One region of the Cellulosimicrobium sp. I38E genome, then DNA from elsewhere that is predicted to be linked to it. Evidence: predicted binding sites of a transcription regulator. Region 1 holds the regulator's gene; the other holds the start of a gene.
What was found. Region 1 encodes LexA, which represses DNA repair genes until DNA is damaged. Its sites were predicted from a motif close to TCGAACANNTGTTCGA; they were not measured.
Positions count from the first base shown of each region.

Region 2: a site for LexA is predicted at 1,589-1,604, ahead of A0J59_RS10665 (Rv2578c family radical SAM protein). Genes of this name have one in related genera too.

Region 1 is NZ_LUAZ01000021.1:8,248-15,161, forward strand. It holds gene A0J59_RS07560 (barstar family protein) at 1-285, opposite strand, end outside; gene A0J59_RS07565 (LysM peptidoglycan-binding domain-containing protein) at 434-802, opposite strand; gene lexA (transcriptional repressor LexA) at 1,135-1,869, shown strand; gene A0J59_RS07575 (L-lactate dehydrogenase) at 1,966-2,976, opposite strand; gene A0J59_RS07580 (ATP-dependent DNA helicase) at 3,026-5,065, opposite strand; gene hflX (GTPase HflX) at 5,274-6,833, opposite strand.
Region 2 is NZ_LUAZ01000028.1:156,127-163,040, reverse strand. It holds gene A0J59_RS10665 (Rv2578c family radical SAM protein) at 1-1,580, opposite strand, end outside; TPP riboswitch at 1,777-1,896, shown strand; gene A0J59_RS10660 (ECF transporter S component) at 2,007-2,714, shown strand; gene A0J59_RS10655 (ABC transporter ATP-binding protein) at 2,707-4,536, shown strand; gene A0J59_RS10650 (energy-coupling factor transporter transmembrane protein EcfT) at 4,533-5,321, shown strand; gene A0J59_RS10645 (M23 family metallopeptidase) at 5,352-6,020, opposite strand; gene hisS (histidine--tRNA ligase) at 6,064-6,914, opposite strand, start outside.

The DNA.
Region 1 (6,914 bases):
CTGGGTGACAAAGATGTCCATCAAGGCCGGAGCGAAGTCAGGCAGTGCCGCGGCGAAGCGGTCGAACCCGAGGAACACCAGCGCCAGGCCCGCCGCCGACGGCTGCCAGCCATACTCCCGTGCGACAACGTCTGAAAGGCAGTCGTTCAGCGCATCGAGATTCCGGCCGTAGTAGGCGGGAAAGTCCAACGCCACTGCGAGACCGCGATGCACTTCCGGGCCCGTCGACCAGGAACCAGCATCAAGTACCACTACCTGAAGCCCTCGGGCAGTGAGCTCCTCCACAGCCCCATCGAGTTCTGAACGCCGAGAGAACACCGTCACCGGGAGACTCGCCAAGGGTTCACGAGCATGACCTGCCGATGGGACCGCTCCAGACGAGGACTTGCTCACCCACGAGATGCTACGCAGCTGGCGTCTTGGGAGACACGCCCTAGGCGGACGCCGGGAGGAGGATCTTCTGCCCGGCCTGGAGGCCCGACGACGAGAGCCCGTTGAGCTCGGCGAGCCCGTTCACGACGTCCCGCAGGTCCTCGCCCGGAGCCGCCACGCCCTGCGCGAGCTCCCACAGCGTCTCCCCTGCGGTGACGACGTGGACCCGGACCTCCACGGGCTCGCCCGGCGCGCCCGCGACGGCGACGCCCACGCGCGCGGCGAGCAGCAGCAGCACGGCCGCAAGGAGCACGAGGACCACGCGGCCCCGCCGCGTGAGCCGCAGCGGCCGCTCGCCCGCGCGCTCCGGCGCCGCAGCCCCGCCAGCGCGGCCGAGCGGCCCGACCGCAGAGATCGCCATCGCATCCATGCCTGCTCCGTCCCGGCCCGCGGGCCCGATCGCCTTCCCCGGTCGATCGGACGCCGCGAGCCTCTTGCCTCCGTGCCGACCGGGTCGGTCGAACACGTGTACGTAGAACACCTGTACGAAGGTCTATCACGAACGACCGACAGAGTCGAGACATGCTCGAACAGGTGTTTGATTCGTGTCGCAACCTCCCCTAGCCTGGTGTCAGGTCGGTTCGCCGGACATGTCCGCTCGGACCTGGAGGAACGACCGAGGTCCCGAGGCGCACGCCCCGGGGAGGGGAGGCCGCAGGCCGGGAGGCGTCGGCGGCCGCGACGGACGAAGGCGGAGCGACCATGGCGGCACGAGGCACGGACAGGGCACGGGGGCTCGCCGAGGTGCGCGAGCTCCCGGACGGGTCGGCGGGGGGTGACGGGCTCACGCCGCGGCAGCGCCTCGTGCTCGAGACCATCCGCGCCTGCGTCGAGCAGCGTGGCTACCCGCCGAGCATGCGGGAGATCGGCGAGGCCGTCGGCCTGACGAGCCCGTCGTCCGTGAAGCACCAGCTCACGACGCTCGAGCGCAAGGGCTTCCTGCGGCGCGACCCGAACCGCCCCCGCGCGATCGAGGTCGTCCAGCCGGACGACGCGCGCCGCGCGACCCCGCTCGGGACGGCGGGCGCCGCGCCCCAGCCCGCGTACGACGAGGCGCACCCCGCGCCGTCGTACGTCCCGGTCGTCGGTCGCATCGCCGCCGGCGGGCCGATCCTCGCGGAGCAGGTCGTCGAGGACGTCTTCCCGCTGCCCCGCCAGCTCGTCGGCGAGGGCGAGCTCTTCCTCCTGCGGGTCCAGGGCGACTCGATGATCGACGCCGCGATCTGCGACGGGGACTGGGTCGTCGTGCGCCGCCAGCCGGTCGCGGAGAACGGCGAGATCGTCGCGGCGATGATCGACGGCGAGGCCACGGTGAAGTCTCTGCGTCGCGCGGACGGCCACGTGTGGCTCATGCCGCACAACGCCGCGTACGACCCGATCCCGGGCGACGACGCCCAGGTCCTCGGGCGCGTCGTCTCCGTCCTGCGCAGCCTCTGAGCGACCGGGGTCCCACCCCGCAGCACGCCGAGAGCCGGGTGGTCGTCGACCACCCGGCTCTCGCGGTGCTCTGGCCCGGCCGCCGGGCCCGGCCGGTCAGAGACCGAAGCGGCGGGCGACGGCGCGCAGCGACTCGGCGGACGAGCGCAGGCCGGCGAGCTCCTCGTCGGCCAGCGGGACCTCGACCCGCTCGGCGGCGCCCCGGCGGTCGACGAGCGTCGGCAGCGAGAGGCACACGTCGTCGAGCCCGTACGCGCCGTCCAGGAGCGTCGAGACCGGCAGGATGCGGTGCTCGTCGTCGAGCACGGCCTCGATGATGCGCGTGCCCGCGAGCCCGACGGCGTAGTTCGTCGCGCCCTTGCCCTCGATGATCCGGTAGGCCGACTGCACGACCTCGCGCGCGATGTCGTCACGGACCTCCCCCGTGAGGGGCCCCCGCCCGCCGAGGCCGGGCCACTCGAGCAGCGGCACGCCGCCGATGGTCGCGGAGCTCCACAGGGGGATCTCGCTGTCGCCGTGCTCGCCCGCGATGTACGCGTGGACGTTCTGCACCGCGACGCCGCAGTGCTGGGCCACGAGGAAGCGCAGGCGCGACGAGTCGAGCACCGTCCCGCTGCCGAAGAGCTGCGTCGGCGGCAGCCCGGAGAACTTGAGCGCCGCGTACGTGACGATGTCGACGGGGTTGGTCACCATGACGTAGACCGCGTCCGGGGCGACCTCCACCAGCCCGGGCAGGATCGTGCGCATGAGGCCGATCGTGCCCTCGGCGAGGTCGAGCCGCGTCTGGCCGGGCTTCTGCTTCGCCCCCGCCGTCACGACGACCACGTCCGCCCCCGCGCACACCGCGACGTCGTCCGAGCCCTCGACCCGAGCCATCGGCATGAACTGGATGCCGTGCTGGAGGTCGAGCACCTCCGCCTCGACCTTCGCCCTGTTGACGTCCAGGAGCGCCACCGTGCGCGCGGCGCCGCGCATGAGGGCCGCGTACGCGAGCGTCGACCCGACCGCGCCGGCCCCGACGATCGCGAGCTTCGTGGTCCGCGCTCCCCCTCCCGGACCGCCCGTGGTCGCGTCGCCGGTGCCCTGCGGGGACGTGCTCGTCGTCATCTCGCCTCCGTGAAAGTTCGCTGGATTCCCTGATGCTCGCGGGAAGGACTCAGCCTAGGGCGGCGAGGCGCCGGAGCGCAGCGGTAGCGACGTCGCGGTCGGTCGTCTGCCAGAACCCCGGCATGGACCGCGTGAGGAACGTGCCGTAGCGCGCGGTCACGAGACGCGGGTCGAGGACCGCGACCACGCCCCGGTCCGCCGTGGACCGCACGAGCCGGCCGGCGCCCTGCGCCAGCAGGAGCGCGGCGTGCGTCGCGGAGACCTGCATGAACCCGTTGCCGCCCGCGGCCTCGACCGCACGGGCCCGGGCCGACTTCACCGGGTCGTCCGGGCGCGGGAACGGGATGCGGTCGATGAGCACGAGCTGGCACGACGGGCCCGGCACGTCGACGCCCTGCCACAGCGACAGCGTGCCGAACAGGCACGTCGCCGGGTCGGCGGCGAACTCGCGCACGAGCGTCGGGAGCTGGTCGTCGCCCTGGCACAGGACCGGCACGTCGAGCCGCTCGCGCATCGCCTCCGCCGCGGCGACCGCGGCGCGGCGCGACGAGAACAGGCCGAGCGTGCGCCCGCCCGCAGCCTCGACGAGGGCCGCGATCTCGTCGAGCTGGTGCTCCGTCGACGCCTCGCGGCCCGGAGTGGGCAGGCGCTTGGCGACGTAGAGGATGCCCTGCCGCGCGTAGTCGAACGGGCTCCCGACGTCGAGCCCGCGCCACCGCGGCGCGTCGGCGTCGCCGCCCTCGCCGCCGTTCCCGAGGCCGAAGGTGCGCGCGACGGCGTCGAAGCTCCCGCCGAGTGCGAGCGTCGCGGACGTGAACACCCCGGTCCGCTCGGCGAGCAGGTGGGTGCGGATGAGACCGGCGACGCCGAGCGGGGCGGCGTGCAGGCGGCTGGCGCCCTCGCCGAACCGGTCGGCCGACCAGCCGCCCTCGCCGGGGCGGGAGCACCAGAGCACGTCGTGCCCGGTCGGGTCGGCGGCCATGCGCTCGGCGACCTCGAAGAGCTGGAGCATGGTCGACTGGGCCATCTTCAGCCCGGAGTCCGGCTGGGCGGGCTTGGTGACCCCGGTCTCGGGCTTGAGCGTCGAGAGGACCTCGCGCGCCGCGTCGCGCACCGCGGCGACGGCCGAGCGCGCGGCGTCGGGCAGCCCGTCCGGGAACCGCTCGGCGGGCAGAGCGCCGACGACCGTCCCGAACGCCGCCGACGCCGCGTCGAGCGCGTCCGTCGTGACGCCGCCGTGCCGGCGCGCGAGCCGTGCCGCGCTCTCGATCGCCGGGACCGACAGGTCGACCGTCGCGGCCGCCGTCACCCGGTCCGCGAGCTCGTGCGCCTCGTCGACGACGAGCACGTCGTGCTCGGGCAGCACGCCGGGCGAACCCATCGCGGCGATGCCGAGCATCGCGTGGTTGGTCACGACCACGTCGGCCTCGCGGGCCGTCGCGCGCGCCTTCTCGGGGAAGCACTCGGCGAGCATCGGGCACCGCTGGCCGAGGCACTCGAGGGCGGTGACCGAGACCTGACGCCACGCCTTGTCGCTCACGCCGGGCACCAGGTCGTCCCGGTCGCCGGTCGACGTCTCGTCGGCCCACTCCCGCAGCCGCACGACCTGCTCTCCGAGCGCGGCCGCGCTGGTCCCGCCGCGCGCGGCGGGGTGGTCGGCGGCTCCCGCGGACTCGCCCGGCAGGTCGAACAGCGTCGGCTCGTCGGCGGGGTACCCGCCCGCGACCTTGTGGACGCACAGGTAGTTGTGCCACCCCTTGAGCAGCGCGATCGTGGCGGGCCGCGGGAGACGGTCCGCCACGGCGTCGGCGACGAGCGGCAGGTCGCGCGTGATGACCTGACGCTGGAGCGCGAGGGTCGCCGTCGAGACGATCACCCGCTCGTCCGTCGCGACGGCGTGCCGCACGGCCGGCACGAGGTACCCGAGCGACTTGCCCGTGCCCGTGCCCGCCTGGACGACGAGGTGCTCCGACCCCTCGATCGCCTCGGTGACCGCGCGCGCCATCGCGTGCTGGCCGTCGCGCCGCGCACCGCCCAGGCGCGTGACGGCGACGTCGAGGAGCGCGTCCACCTCGGGCACGTCGCCCATACCCGGGGTGCCGGCCGTCGTGCCCGACCCCTCGGCGTCGACGCGGTCGGGGGCGGGTCGTGTGGAGGGGGGCACCCGCCGAGTCTACGGTCGGGCGCCCACGGGCCGGCCGCCCTGTGGACGACGGCGCGGGCGCGGCACGACCCCGCACGACGCATGCCGTACGGGGTCGCGGAGGACGTCGGGCCGGCCTCCCGGGGCGACGTGCTCAGCCCTGCGTCGAGACCCCGACGAGCTCGGTCGCGAGCGCCTGGGCGACACGACCCCGCAGGAGCGTGCCCTCGGGCGTGTGCTCCTCGTGGTCGATCTCGCCCTCGGTGTGCACGCGGTGCACGAGGTCACCACGGTGGTAGGGCACGACGACGTCGATCTCCACGTCCGGGCGCGGGAGCTCGTGCGCGATGAGCTCGCGCAGGTGCTCGATCCCCTCGCCCGTGTGCGCCGACACGACGACCGTGCGCCGCTCGCGCAGGCGGATGCGCGCGATGGTCTCCGGGTCCGCGAGGTCCGCCTTGTTCAGGACGATCACCTCGGGCACGTCCTCCACGCCCGGGATGTCGGCCAGGACGTGCCGGACCGCCGCGATCTGACCCTCCGGGTCGGGGTGCGACGCGTCCACCACGTGGAGCAGCAGGTCGGCGTCGCCGACCTCCTCGAGCGTCGAGCGGAACGCCTCGACGAGCTGGTGCGGCAGCGCGCGCACGAACCCCACGGTGTCGGCGAGCGTGTAGACGCGGCCGTCCTCGGTGCGCGTGCGGCGCACCGTCGGGTCGAGCGTCGCGAACAGCGCGTTCTCGACGAGCACGCCCGCTCCCGTGATCGCGTTGAGCAGGCTCGACTTGCCCGCGTTCGTGTAGCCGGCGATCGCGACGGACGGCACGGCGTGCCGCTTGCGCGAGGCGCGCTTGGTCTCGCGCCCCGGGGCCATCGCCTGGATCTCGCGGCGGAGCTTCGCCATGCGGTTGCGGATGCGGCGGCGGTCCAGCTCGATCTTCGTCTCACCGGGGCCGCGCGACCCCATGCCCGCGCCGGCGCCGCCGACCTGGCCGCCGGCCTGCCGAGACATCGACTCGCCCCACCCGCGCAGGCGCGGGAGGAGGTACTCGAGCTGGGCGAGCTCGACCTGGGCCTTGCCCTCCCGGGACTTGGCGTGCTGGGCGAAGATGTCGAGGATCAGCGCGGTCCGGTCGATCACCTTGACCTTGACGATGTCCTCGAGCGCACGACGCTGGGAGGGCGCGAGCTCGCCGTCGATCACGACGGTGTCCGCGCCGCTGGCGGCGACGACGTCGGCGAGCTCCGCCGCCTTGCCGGAGCCGAGGTACGTGCCCGGGTCGGGCTTCGCGCGGCGCTGGATGACGCCGTCGAGCACCTGGGAGCCCGCCGTCTCGGCGAGGGCCGCGAGCTCGCGCAGCGAGATCTCGGCCTCCTCCGCGGAGCTCGGCGCGCCGTCCTCGCGCGGGTCGGAGCCGGGGCTCCACAGCCCGACGAGCACGACCTTCTCGAGTCGCAGCTGCCGGTACTCGACCTCGGTGACGTCCTCGAGCTCGGTCGAGAGACCGACCACGCGGCGCAGCGCGCTGCGCTCCTCGAGCTCGAGCTGCTCGCCGTCGTGCTGTGCGTGGACCGTCCCGCCCTCGGCGCGCGCCGTCCCGGCCCGAGCGAGAACCCGTGCCACGACGTCGCTCGCGATGTCCCGCGTCGCGCCGGTCGGCTCGTCCTGAGCCGGGGTGGGGGTCGCTGGGGTGTTTGCCGGGGTAGCGCTCATGTGCCGCCTTTCGTCAGGGAGCGGCGCTCGTGCGCCGTGGTAGGAGAACAAGCGTGGCACGGAAAATCGTCCCGAGGCCAG
Region 2 (6,914 bases), on a different contig from region 1:
TGACCGGGCCCGTCGGGCTCAGGGGACGTCCCGGCGAGGCTCCCGGCCGGGTAGGCGCCGTCCGTCGGCGGCCCCGCATCATGGTGACGGTCGCCGAGACCGCCGAGCTCGCCCCGGCGGTAGCGACCCTCGACGCCCGCGGGACCGCGGTGCCCGGAGACCGCGAAGCCGCGCGCCTCGAGCATCGGGCGCACGCGGTCCCACAGCCACGACCGGTAGGCCTTCGAGGCGTACGTGCCGCGCGCGTAGACGCGCTCGTACCCGGGCACGAGCTGCGGGTGCTCGCGCGCGAGCCAGCCCATGTACCACTCGCGCGTGCCGGGCTTGAGGTGCAGGGGCAGGACGGTGACGCCCGTCGCGCCGGCGTCCTTCACCGCGTCGAGCAGGTCGGTGAGCGCGCGGGTCGAGTCGGTCAGCCAGGGCAGCACGGGCGCGACCATGACCCCGCACGGGAGCCCCGCCTCGCGGACGGCCCGGATGAGGTCGAGCCGGGCGCGGGGCGACGGGGTGCCCGGCTCGACGCTCGCCTGGAGCGCCGGGTCGAGGAGCGCGAGCGAGACGCCGATCCCGACCTCGACGCGCGAGGCGGCGTCGACGAGCAGCGGCAGGTCGCGGCGCAGCAGCGTCCCCTTGGTGAGGACGGACAGCGGCGTGCCGGACCCTGCGAGGGCGTCGATGATGCCGGGCATGAGCCGGTAGCGGCCCTCGGCCCGCTGGTAGGGGTCGGTGTTGGTCCCGAGCGCGACCGCCTCGCGGCCCCACGACCGCCGGCCGAGCTCGGCGCGCAGCACGTCGTCGACGTTGACCTTGACCACGACCTCGCGGTCGAAGTCCTCGCCCGCGTCCAGGTCCAGGTACTCGTGGGTGGGCCGCGCGAAGCAGTTGTGGCTCACGACCCCCGCCGCGACGAAGTCGCGCGTGCCGGTCGTGATGTCGACGAGCTCGGTCTCCTTCCCCGGCCCGTCGAGGGCTTCCAGCGAGTCGACGCGCAGTGCGTCGCTGCCGGTGACGTCGCGCCCCTCGAGCGCGGCACCCTCGTGAGCGAGCGCCGCGGCGCCCGGGCCGACGAGCACGTCGCCGAGCGCGAGGTGGGCGCGGCGGCGCGGGCCGCCGACGACGTGACGCCAGCCGCGCTCCGTGAGGAACCGATGGTCGCCGCTCGCGACGAGCCGCGTGCCGTCCGCGAGGGTCACGCGGTACGCGCGCTTGCGGGTGGTCCAGCGGTCGAGCACACGCGTGCGTACGTACCGCCGGTACGCGCCGTGCGGCGCGGTCCCCAGGATCTCGTCGCCGACACGCAGCTCGCCGATCGGGCGCTGGGTGCCGTCGGCCAGGAGCACGGGGGTCGACGGGGCGAGGCAGTAGGAGCACGCATGGCTGCATCCCCGGTACGGGTTGACCGTCCAGCGGAACGGCATGCGCGACATCGCCGGGACCCTGGACAGCGCGCTCTTGGCAGTCACCTCGTGGAACGTGATCCCCGCGAACTCGGGCGTGCGCACGCTGCGCACGAGGCCGACGCGCTCCAGCCCGGGGAGCGCGCCGTCGTCCGCGCCGAGTGCCTGTCCGTCCCACCTCACCCTGGTATTCGAACAGGTGTTCGATCGCGAGTCAAGGTCGTCGGGCCGGGCGCGCGCCGCTCGGTCGGCGTCCCGAACCGCCCGCGCCGTGAGGAGCCACAGGCTCGCGAGCGGGACGTGGTGACCGGTCCCGCACCGTCCCGCGGGCTGAGACACCGGGATTGTCGAGAGCGCACGGAGGCCCTAGGGTCGGGGCCGAACGCCCCCGGGGAGCGCACGAGCGCTGAGAGTGCAGGCCGGACACCCGTCCCTCCTGCAGACCCGTGGAACCTGATCTGGTTCGTACCAGCGAAGGGAGCAGGGCCGACGTCACCGTCCCCTGCGCGCTCGTGCCCGCGCGCCCCGCGCCCGGGCCGTGCGTGCGGGCCGAGGCGGTGGCGTGCCGTCGTGCACCCTTCGCCCCGGGGGCCCGACGGAGGGATCCGCATGTCCGAACCCCGCACCACCCCGCAGCAGACGACCCCGAGCGCCGCCCCCGGGGCGGCCGTCGGGACGACCGACGACCCGACCACCGGGACGACGGGACGCACGCGCCCGGCGACGCCCCGGCGTGCCGTGCGCCGCCGGGGCCTGACCCTGCACGAGACGGTGCTCATCGCCGTCCTCGGGGTCGTCTTCGGGTTCGTGTACTGGGCGTTCGTGCAGCTCTGGGCCCCCTTGCAGCTCGCGATGGGCCCGCTCGCGGACCTCGCCGCGAACGTCCTCGCGGGCGCGTGGATCGTCGTCGGACCGCTGGCCACGTACATCGTGCGCAAGCCGGGCGTCGGCATCCTCGCCGAGACCCTGGCCGCGCTCGTCGAGGTCGTCTTCCTCGCCTCCCCCGCCGGGCCGCTCCTGCTCGTCGTGGGCCTGGTCCAGGGCCTCGGCGCCGAGCTGCCGTTCGCGCTCACGCGCTACCGCCGGTTCGGCTGGTGGGTGTTCGTCGCGTCCGGCGTGAGCGCCGCGCTCGTCACGTTCGCCTTCAACGCCGTGCGCTTCGGCTGGCTCGGGCAGGACTACGCGATGCTCCGGCTGGGGGTCCAGGTCGTGTCGTGCGTCGTGCTGTGCGGCCTCGCGGCCCGCCTCCTGGGTGACGCGCTCGCCCGCACCGGCGCCCTCGACGCCTTCGCGATCGGCGCGGCCCGCCGTGGCTGAGCGCGCCGCCTCCGGCACTCCCGAGGCCGCCCCACCCGACGCCGTCACGGCCGACGCCCTGACCGTGCACCTCGGGCACGACGGCGCCCGGGTGCTCGACGGCGTCGACGTCACCGTCCCGGCCGGGACCAGCCTGCTGGTGCTCGGCCCGTCCGGGTGCGGCAAGTCGACCTTCCTGCGCGCGCTCGTCGGCGTCGTCCCGCACACGCTCCCGGGCACCGTCGCAGGCGGGCTGCGCGCGGCCGGGCTCGACCCGCGCGACGTGCCGCCGCCCGTCCTCGCCGCCCGCGTGGGCCTCGTCCAGCAGCGGCCCGGCGACCAGCTCTGCCTGGCGCGCGTGGACGAGGAGCTGCGGTTCGCGCTCGAGAACCACGGCGCCGACCCGCGCACCATGGACGACCGCGCGACCGCCGCGCTCGCCGCGGTCGGCGCCGCGCACCTGCACGACCGCCCGACCCACGCCCTGTCGGGCGGCGAGGCGCAGCGCGTCGCGGTCGCCGCCGCGCTCGTCGCCGACCCGGAGCTCGTCGTCCTCGACGAGCCCACCGCGCTCCTGGACCCCGCTGCCGCCCACGAGGTCGGGTCGCTCGTCGCCGGCCTCGCCCGGACACCCGGGCCCGACGGCGAGGGGGCGCCCGCCAGGCTCCCCCACCGCTCCGTCGTGCTCGTCGAGCACCGCCTGGACGACCTGGGGGCGCTGCCCGGCGCCACCCTGGTGCTGGACCGTGAGGGCCGGGTCGTCACGCACGGCCCCACGCACCGCGTCCTGCGCGAGCACGCGCGCGACCTCGCCGACCTGGGGTGCTGGCTGCCGCTCGCTGTCCGCCTGGAAGAGGCGGGCGCCTCCGGGCCGCTCGGCTCGCCCGAGACCGACGACTGGCTGGTCGACCTCGTGCGAGCCTCGCCCGTGCGCTCGAGGACCACGGACCGGCCTCTGGACGCGACCCCGGCAGCAGCGCGCCCGGTCGTGCTCCGGGCACGCGGGCTCGCCGTCCACCGGGGCGGCCTCGGCGCGGGACGCACCCGCCGGGGCGAGCACCCCGTCGTGCGCGACGTCGACCTCGACGTCCGCGCGGGCGAGGTGCTCGCCGTCGTCGGGCCCAACGGGGGCGGCAAGTCGACGCTCCTGCGCGGCCTGGCGGGGCTCGAGCGCACCACGGGCGAGGTCGCGACCGCGACGGGCGATCCCGTCGCGATGGTCTTCCAGGACCCCGAGCACCAGCTCGTCGCGCGCACCGTGCGCGAGGAGGTCGCCTGGTCGGCGCGGCTCGCCCGCCTCGACGACGTCGACGCACGCGTCGCCCGGACCCTCGCCGCGTTCGGGCTCGCGCACCTCGCCGACGCGAACCCGTACCGGCTCTCGGGCGGCGAGCAGCGGCGCCTGTCTCTCGCGACGGCGACCGTGCTCGACCCGCCGGTCCTCCTCGCCGACGAACCGACGTTCGGCCTGGACCGTGCCCAGGCCCACGCGGCCGTCCGCGTGCTGCGGGGGCGTGCCGACGCGGGTGGCGCCGTGGTCGTCGTCTCGCACGACCTCTCGCTCGTCGCGGCGATCGCCGACCGGGTGGCCGTGGTCGTGGACGGCGCGCTCGCCACGGTCGCGGAGCCGTCCACGGTCCTCGCCGACGACGCGCTGTGCGCGCTCGCGGGCCTGCGCCGCCCACCGCTGCTCGACTGGTGGGCACGGACCGGCCGCGCGCGCGGCGTCGACCCGGGCGCGCTCGTGCGAGCGCTCGACACCGCGTGCGACGCCGTCGCGCGCGACGGAGGGTCGGGCGCCCCGGAGCCCGGGTCGCTCGTCCCCGCGGAGGTGGCCCCGTGACCGCACGCTCTCCGTCCGTCCTCGAACGCTGGAACCCGACGGTGAAGCTCGCCACCGTGCTCCTCCTGTCCACCGGCGCGCTGCTCGTCACCGACCCGGTCACCCCTGCGACGGCCTGGCTGCTGACGGTCGCGGCCCTGCTCGCGCTCGGTCGTGTGCCGGTGCGCACGCTCGCGCTGGCCCACGTCCCGTTCGTGGTCTTCGCGTCGAGCCTCCTCGTCGTCAACGTCGTCACCCGGCCGGGCGGCGACGACGTCGTGCTCGGGCCGCTCACGGTCGGCGCGGACGGGCTCACGATCGGTGCCGCGCTCGCCCTGCGCACGCTGTTCGTCGGGGCGCTGTCGCTCGTGCTCGTCCTCACGACCGACCCCGTGCGCCTCATGACGAGCCTGCACGAGCACGCCCGCCTCCCGGCGACCTGGACGTTCGCGGTGCTCGCCGCGCACCGGCTCCTCGTCGAGCTTCCCGACGCCTGGCACACGATCCGCTGCGCCCAGGCGGTGCGCGACCCGCGGCGACGTCGCGGCCGTCTCCCTCGCTCCCCGCGGTCGCTGGGCGCGGCAGCCTTCGCCCTCCTCGTCGGGGCGGTGCGCCGGAGCGAGCGGCTGACGGTCGCGCTCGAGTCGCGCGGCTTGGGCTCGGGCCCCCGGACGACGTCGCGCCCCGTGCCCCTGGGCGTGCCGGACGTCGTCGCGGCGGGCGCGGTGCTCGCCCTCGCCGGGGCGCTCGTCGCGGTCGGGGTGGTAGCGGGGTGGCTCAGGGGGATCGGCGCGCTCACCGCCTGAGGACGCCGCGGCGGGCGGACCCGGACCGCCTCAGGCGGGCTCGACCACCGCTCCCTCGACCGGGACCCCGAGTGCGACCGTGCCCGTCCGGCCGTCGCGGCCGTGCTCGCGGTAGTCGCGGAACGCCAGCGGCAGGCCGTGCGCGACGTGGGCGTCTGGACCGTCCATGACCTGGACGTGCACGTGCGGCTGCGTCGAGTTGCCCGAGTTCCCGCACCGGCCCACCACGTCGCCCGTCGTCAGCCGCTGCCCCGGACGCACCGCGACCGATCCGCGCCGCAGGTGGGCGAGCACCACGAAGACCCCCGGCGCGTCGAGCGCGAGCACCACGTGGTTGCCCGCGAGCGCCGCGCCGCCCGCGCGTGCCCGGGACGCCTGCGTGAGCGCGTACCCCAGCAGCGCGGACGGCGAGCGTCGGGCCACGTGGTCGGGCTCGCCGTCGTGCACCGCGACGACGGCCCCGGGGGCGGGGGCGAGGACGGGCAGGCCGAACGCGAGGAACCGCTCCGGCGGCTCGGTGCCCAGGGCGGTGCGCCAGTCACGCACGTCCGCGGTGCGGCGGCCGCGCACCGCGACGAAGTCGATCGCGTACGTCGTGGCGAACAGGTGCGTCCCGTGGCTCGGGACGCGGCGTGCGGGACTGTTCTGCACGAGCCAGGTCCCGGTGAAGGGCAGCCCGAGCTCGACCGGTCCGGCCACGTGGCCTCCCCTCGCGCCGGGCGTGCGGACCACCGCCGGTCGGTCAGCCGGCCGCCGGCACCACGCGCGGGAAGCGGTCCTCGGCCGGCGGCTCCCACGTCGCGGGTTCGGCGTCCACCTGCTCGCCCGAGCGGATGTCCTTGACCTGGTCCGGCGAGCGCGTCCCGTCCTCCTCGAGGCGCCCCGGGAACCAGACGAACGGGATCCCGCGCCGGTCGGCGTAGCGGATCTGCTTGCCGAACTTGGCGGCGGCCGGCGCGACCTCGACCGGGACGCCCCGTGACCGCAGCGCGGACGCGACGGCGTCGGACGCGTCGCGCGTCTCCTCGCTCGTCACCGCGACGACGACGGCGCTCGGCACGGAGCGCGTCGCCCGGACCAGGCCCGCGGACAGCAGTCGCGAGACGAGACGGGACACGCCGATCGACAGGCCGACGCCGGGGTAGGTGTTCGCGCCGTCGGACGCGAGCGTGTCGTAGCGGCCGCCCGAGCAGATCGACCCGAGCTGCTCGTGACCCACGAGCACGGTCTCGTAGACGGAGCCCGTGTAGTAGTCGAGCCCGCGCGCGATCTTGAGGTCCGCGACGACGACGCCCGGTGCGCGCACGCTCGCGGCCTCGATCAGGGCGCCGAGCTCGCCGAGCCCGGTCTCGAGCAGGTCGCTCTCCACGCCGTGCCGGGACGCGAGCGCCCGCACGCGGTCGACGACGCCCGTGTCGCTGCCACTGATCGCGGCGAGCGCGAGGCAGGCCTCGGCCTGCTCGGTCGTGGTGCCCGCCTCCGAGACGAGGAGCGCCGCCACCTTCTCGGGGCCGATCTTGTCGAGCTTGTCGATCTGACGCAGCACCTCGTCCACGGCGTCGATCCCCAGGCCGCGGTAGAAGCCCTCGGCGA